Regions from separate parts of the Sphingobium sp. B12D2B genome, predicted to be linked through region 2. Evidence: predicted binding sites of a transcription regulator. Region 2 holds the regulator's gene; each other region holds the start of a gene.
The links. The regulator LexA, encoded in region 2, represses DNA repair genes until DNA is damaged. The targets are predictions, from matches to a motif close to GTTCCNCNCTTGTTCT.

Region 1 (2,263 bases), 1.2 Mb from region 2:
ACCCACGGGCACGACCCTTTACGACCCCGGCGATACCGTGGTGGCCGCTTATTTCCCCCTTGGCGATGCGGTCGCGACTTTCCACGTGCTGATGGACGACGGTTCGTCGGTCGAGATCGCGATGGTCGGCCGTGAGGGCGCTGTGGGCGGCATCGTCAGCAGTGGGCGGCTGGCGGCTTACTCCCGGTCATGCGTGATGCATGGCGGCTATTTCGCCCGGTTCGATTCTGCGACGCTGGAGACGCTGAAAGCGAGTTCTCCCGCCATTCGCGATCTGCTCAGCCGCTATGCGGACTGTCTGCTCGCCCAGATTTTCCAGTCGGTCGCGTGTAACGCGGTCCACAGCCTGGAGATGCGGGCGGCCAAATGGCTGACGGCCGCTGTCGATCGCACTGGCAACAATCAGGTGATGATGACGCAGGAGGAATTCGGCTCCCTGCTCGGCATTGCGCGCAGCTATGCCAGCCGCCTGATCAAGAGCTTCAAGACCGACGGGCTTGTCCAGACCCGGCGCGGCTCGCTCGTCGTGCTGGATGCGGATCGGCTGCGTCAGCGCGCCTGTTCATGCAACGACATGGTGCGCACCCATTTCGATCACGTGCTGGCGGGCGTCTATCCGGACCCCGCCGAGCTCGAGCATCTGGTCCACGACGTCAGCCCCTAACGTTTGCAAGGAGCTGTCGCGCGGGGGCGGCCTCCTACTTTCCGGTCTTGGGCGGAAGCGGCGCGCATTTGGTCTTGTCGCCAGCCAGACAGGCCGCGACATCCGCTTCCCACTTCGCCCGCGCCTCGGCGGCCTGCGCCTGTTCGGCGGCGATTTCTGCATCCCGCGCCGCCAGCGCGTCGCGATAGGTCTGTTCGCGCGCGGCCTGCTCGTCGGCAATGGCTTTCTTCTGCGCCTCGAAATCACTCATCTGCTGCGCAGCCAGCTTTGCCTGCTCGGCATGGAGCACACGCCGCTCTTCCTGCTCCTGCGGCGTGTCCTGCGCCAGCGCGACGGTGGCTGAAACCATCATGGTGCCTGCAAGGGTCGCCAGTCGTGCGTAACGTGCCAGGGTCATGTCGTTCTCCGTCGTCTGTCGGGCCGGGCATTCCACGCCACGGCCTGTTGGTACAATGATTAAGATCAAGACTCGATGCACGTGCAATCGCGCGAATGTCCGTCGGGCCATCTCGCATCTGGCCTCGGGCGATCCTATCTGTGCCTCTGGCTGAACCTTGCCGCTGGATTCCCTTCAGGAACAGAGATAGAACACCGCCCATGAGCCTTACCCATATTTCGGTGCGCGGCGCGCGCGAGCACAATCTCAAGGGCATTGACGTGGATCTGCCGCGCGATGCGCTGGTCGTCATCACGGGCCTCTCCGGCAGCGGCAAGTCGAGCCTCGCCTTCGACACCATCTATGCCGAGGGGCAGCGGCGCTATGTGGAGTCCCTCTCCGCTTATGCGCGCCAGTTTCTGGAGATGATGCAGAAGCCGGATGTCGAGCATATCGACGGCCTCTCGCCGGCCATCTCGATCGAGCAGAAGACCACGAGCCGCAACCCGCGCTCCACGGTCGCGACCGTGACCGAGATCTACGACTATATGCGCCTGCTGTGGGCGCGCGTGGGCGTGCCTTACTCCCCCGCCACCGGCCTGCCGATCAGCGCGCAGACGGTGAGCCAGATGGTCGACCGCGTACTGGCGCTGCCGGAGGGGACGCGGGTCTATCTGCTCGCCCCGGTCGTGCGGGGCCGCAAGGGCGAGTATCGCAAGGAACTGGCCGAGTGGCAGCGCGCCGGCTTCACCCGCGTGCGCATCGATGGCGAGTTCTACCCCATCGAGGAAGCCCCCGCGCTCGACAAGAAGTACAAGCACGACATCGAGGTGGTGGTGGACCGCGTGGTGGTCCGCGAGGATATGGCGCAGCGGCTGGCGGAGAGCTTCGAGACGGCGCTCAAGCTGGCCGAGGGGCTGGCTTATGTGGATCTGGCTGAGGGGACGGTGGCGGAACTGGGCAGCACGCCCTCCCCGTCCGTGTCGAGCGAAGTCGAGACACAAGAGGAGAACGCTGCTGGCATCTCGACTTCGCTCGATGCGAACGGAGGCAGTGCCAAAGGCAAGACCGGCATGAAAAACGCCGGCATCCCGGCCAACCGCATCATCTTCTCCGAAAAATTCGCATGCCCCGTCAGCGGCTTCACCATTCAGGAGATCGAGCCGCGCCTGTTCTCGTTCAACGCACCGCAGGGCGCCTGCCCGGCCTGCGATGGCCTGGGC
Region 2 (2,263 bases):
GCACGACGAGGCTGCCGCCATCGGCCGGTGGGTGAACGATGGACCATGGCGCACCTCCCCGAACCCGACCGACACGGTGCTTTATGAGATGGGCGCACATTGCCTACGCCTCGCAGCCGACGGGCAGATCAACCCCATCCACCACTCGCTCATCGAGGGCCAACTCAAGGCGCTCAGCGATGTGCAGGCGGCCTGTGAACGGATCGCCAGCACGCCGGTTCCGTTCACCTATTCGCTCATCCTCCACCGGACGACCTATGTCTTCTGCCTGTTGCTGCCCTTCGCCCTGGCTGGTTCGCTGGGCTGGTGGGCCCTCATTCCGGTGCTGGTGGCGAGCTACACCTTCTTCGGGCTGGATGCTTTGGGCGATCAGCTGGAAGACCCGTTCGGCTATGATCCCAACGATTTGCCGCTCGATGCGATGACGCGGACGGTGGAACGCGAAATGCTCGCCCGCCTCGGCGCGACCGACCTCCCCGCACCCATCGCGCCCGATCAGCACATCCTGACCTGATCGCTCGCTAGCGCAAGGCTAGAGCGCACCGAAACCTGAGATATTTGGCCGATCCGTGTTGACGCGGCTCGATTCGTTTCCTAAACGTTCTCCGTCCGTTCCATATTGGGGAACCACTCATGTTGACCGCCAAGCAACAGCAACTGCTCAGCTACATCAAGCAGCATCTCGATCAGGGTGGCGTCTCGCCCAGTTTCGAGGAGATGAAGGAGGCGCTGGACCTCAAATCGAAGTCCGGCATCCATCGGCTGATCAGCGCGCTGGAAGAGCGCGGCTTCATCCGCAGGCTGCCCAATCGTGCGCGGGCGCTTGAAATCCTCAAACTGCCCGATGGTATGCCCGTGGCGGAGCGGACGGAAGAGCCGGCGGCGGCCACCAACGTGACCCCGCTGCGCAAGGCGGCCACCGCGCCGGCGCGGACGATCTCCATCGCCGCCAATGACGTGATCGAAATTCCGCTGCATGGGCGCATCGCTGCCGGTCTTCCCATCGAGGCGATGGAGAGCGACACCATGTTGCCGGTCCCGGCCGCGTTGCTGGGCGCCGGCGATCATTACGCGCTAGAAGTCTCCGGTGACTCGATGATCGAAGCAGGGATTTTTGACGGTGACTTCGCGCTGATCCAGCGGACCGAAACGGCGCGCGATGGCCAGATCGTCGTGGCCCTCATCGACGAGAATGAAGCGACGCTCAAATATTTCCATCATGACGGCCGCAAGGTGCGGCTCGATCCTGCCAATCGCGACCATGAGCCCCAAACCTATGAGGCGCGGCAGGTGCGCATTCAGGGCCGGCTCGCAGGGCTCTTGCGGCGCTATAACTGAGGCGGGCGATATGGGACGCCGGCTCTAGCGCGAACTAGTGCTCACGATCCAGGGATGGCGGCTGCGCGGGTCGTGGCCCGGCACGATCTCCCGACTGTCGAGCAGGATCAGTGCACCGCCCATGGCATTCAGCGCAGGCCGATCCAGCTTTGCCCAGCGCGGCACACATCCCGGCGGCAGGCGCCGGTCAGCGATCACAAGATCGGCCTGCGCGCAGGCGGCCACCAACTCGGGATAGGGAACGAGCAGGCGCGAGCGACTGATCAGCAGGTGAACCGGCGGCTGGCCGGTACGGCCCGGCAATGTCATCGCGCACATGTCCCGCGTGCATCGCGTGTCCGGCGCCTGCGTCAGGGACGCAAACTCACCGTCATAGGCGCTGGCCTCGGCCAAAGTGGTACGAACATAATCCCCGCTTCGGTTCCGCAACAACGCCATGCGCCCATCGCCCAGGCGCACCGCCACATGATGACCATCGGCGGTGACCAGCACATCGGCGGACGGCGCTAGAAATGTCAGGAAAAAGCCGAGCGCCGCCAGAGGCAGGCCCCACCATCGCAGCGCCGTGTGCCAAAGCATCAGCCACAAGAGGCCGATCATGGCGAGCGCAAAGGCCAGTCCGCTGGAGACGGGCAGCGACAGCGTGGCAAAGGGCTGACTGGCGACAGTATGCGCAATCCAGAGCAGGAACTTGAGCGCCACGCCGACAACCCACCAGACCGGCGCCCCCAGCCCCACAGCGTCGAGTAGCAGCGCGAGCACTTCGGCCGGCATCACCACGAAACTGGTCAGCGGAATGGCAATCATATTGGCCGCAGCGCCCAGCAGGCCGGAGCGATGAAAATGAGCGAAGGCAATCGGCGTCAGCACCAGTTCCACCAGCAAACCTGTCGCCAGCAAGGCGCCGAGGCTGCGGGTCCAGCGC
Region 3 (2,263 bases), on a different contig from region 2:
CTGATCTGGGCCGGAAGCCGCACGCAAATACGGTGAACACCAGCGCTTGGAAGATCGGTCTGTAGTCAGGGTCGAAGGGACAGTTTATGAAAACATCGTCCGTTGACAGCCGAGGCGGTGGCAAACCTACTTCTTCGAGCTATGAACGGTATTCGCGGCCGACCGGGCCTTGGCGATCGTGATCTTGCCGCCCTTGGTGGCCGGTGCGAGCACGTACTGACCCGTAACCGCGCTACGGCCGACCTTCTTGGCGCCCGTGCTGGTGCTCTTGCTGGTCGACGAAGGTGCTGCAGTTGCCATGCAATGTATGTGCTCTTTTGCGGTCGGATTCGCAACCCTTGGGGCGCTCGTGAGATCCTTGGAGGACAGACGTGGACATTCGGTTGACCGCAACGCCCAAGGGCAACGGGTTTCAGGCAACCATCACCTTCTCGAGTGGGGTGTCGATCAGTTCGGCAGAGGCATTTCCGAGTGAAGTCGAAGCCGTCCTCGCTGCGGCCGAGAAGCTGCTGCAGATGCCCGATCGGGTTCAGCGCCTCGCTGACGAGGAACGGGAACCCGGCCCCGGCTGAGCCCGCCGGCGCAGCACGGTGAGCGCTTCAGGCACAATGGTATAAACCGCCTCGCGCTGGGCACCGCGGTTCTGGTGATCAACTCGATAGCCCTGGTAGTGGCGGCGAAGCAGGCCCCCGCGCACAAGATCCGATACCGTCCGGCTAACATTGCAGCGGCCGGAGCTGCGCACACGATCGCGGACCTTGCTGTCGATTACATCCTCAGCCTCGGCACGATCGGCCGGCAGCTGTTTTGCCTGTTCAAGTTCGGCTCGGACCGCTTCGACCGTCAATCGCCTGCGCGCATCACGCTGTCCCATTGGAACAAGCGCGTCGCAGAGCCAGTCCCGCACAGGAACGGCGCTGTTACCAGTCATAACGTAGGGGCCGGCGCTACCCTGTTCGTCTGCGACCTCCGCGAGAAGCTGGAGCAGCATGAAGGCAAATTTCGGGCGTGACGATGCACCTGCAACAGCGGCCAAAAGTGCCGGTGTGTCCATGCTTTTGCGGCTTACCGCTTGCTCAAAAAGGTCGGCCTGGTGGAACATAGGGAGAATCTACGCTGCCTCGCAGCGGATGTGAATCCCGTACGTGCATGAGGCAGCATTTTTTTCGCTGCTGCGCCGCGTCGCCCAGAGGATTGGAGACGCGCCTTGACTCGGAGGCATCGCAGCTAGAACATAAAGGGAACGAATCAACGTACCCCGAGTCTCTTGAATGCCATGCGTCAATCCAATGTCCTCGAAGATCTGCGAGCGCGCATCGCGCAAATCGAGGGCGTGGGCGTTCGACATGCGGCAATCCCGTTCGGCGTCGATGAGTTAGATCAGCGTTTGCCTGGAGCGGGCATCGCCACGGGTGCTCTGCACGAGATCGCCGGCAGTCCCGATCTTGCGGATGATGCGTGCGCGACCGTCTTTCTGGCAGGCATCCTCGCACGGATCGATGGACCGGTTCTCTGGTGCTTGCGCTGGCGCGACCTTTTCGCCCCTGCCCTTCATCTGGCCGGCCTGCACCCCGACCGGGTGATCCATGTCGAGGCAGGAAGCGACGCCAACGTGCTCCTGGCCATGGAGGAATGCCTGCGGCACCCCGGCATTGCGGGGGTCGTCGGAGAAGTCGCGAAATACTCGACGACGGCGTCAAAGCGGCTTCAGCTCGCCGCTGAGAGCTCGGGCGTGGTAGCCTTCGTGTTCCGCCGGGCTTCAAAGGTGGACCAGATCGCTGAAGGTACAGCGGCTGTGACGCGCTGGCGGATATTTGCGGCGCCGAGCGAAGATCTCGGCATTCCAAGTCTCGGCCGCTCGCGTTGGCGCGTCGAACTGGAACGCGTGCGCGGCGGTAATCCGCACTCCTGGATAGTGGAGGCGTGCGATGCGACGGGTCGTATCGCTCTTCCTGCCGCACTGGTCGACCGACCGGCTGCGGCGGAAGATCGCAAATTCGTCGCCTGAGCGGCGCGATCTGATCACAGAAGATGGACCGCTGGTAACGGCCATCCCGGATCACGGTCGCCGCGTCATCGCGGCGATCGACGCCGGTGCTCGCGCTCTCGGCATCAAGCCAGGAATGACGGTCACGAAGGCGCGCGCACTCGCGCCGGAACTCCAGGTGGTCGATGCCGAGCCGGACGCGGATCTCGAGGGCCTGCGCCGGCTCGCGCTATGGGCAGGCCGCCGATACTCGCCGTTCGTGTCACCCGACGCACC

Region 1: uvrA (excinuclease ABC subunit UvrA) is a predicted target of LexA. The motif match lies at 1,239-1,254, and genes of this name have one in related genera.
Region 3: M2335_RS16150 (ImuA family protein) is a predicted target of LexA. The motif match lies at 1,230-1,245, and genes of this name have one in related genera.

The regions. Positions count from the first base shown of each region.
Region 1 is NZ_JAOQOH010000001.1:2,826,545-2,828,807, forward strand. Features, by position in the region: gene M2335_RS13365 (Crp/Fnr family transcriptional regulator) at 1-664, shown strand, start outside; gene M2335_RS13370 (hypothetical protein) at 699-1,061, opposite strand; gene uvrA (excinuclease ABC subunit UvrA) at 1,262-2,263, shown strand, end outside.
Region 2 is NZ_JAOQOH010000001.1:1,671,539-1,673,801, reverse strand. Features, by position in the region: gene M2335_RS07945 (bestrophin family protein) at 1-514, shown strand, start outside; gene lexA (transcriptional repressor LexA) at 634-1,338, shown strand; gene M2335_RS07935 (ComEC/Rec2 family competence protein) at 1,363-2,263, opposite strand, start outside.
Region 3 is NZ_JAOQOH010000002.1:45,745-48,007, reverse strand. Features, by position in the region: gene M2335_RS16170 (nucleotide-binding protein) at 1-40, opposite strand, end outside; gene M2335_RS16165 (hypothetical protein) at 127-300, opposite strand; gene M2335_RS16160 (hypothetical protein) at 372-572, shown strand; gene M2335_RS16515 (hypothetical protein) at 647-1,012, shown strand; gene M2335_RS16150 (ImuA family protein) at 1,277-2,008, shown strand; gene M2335_RS16145 (DNA polymerase Y family protein) at 1,929-2,263, shown strand, end outside.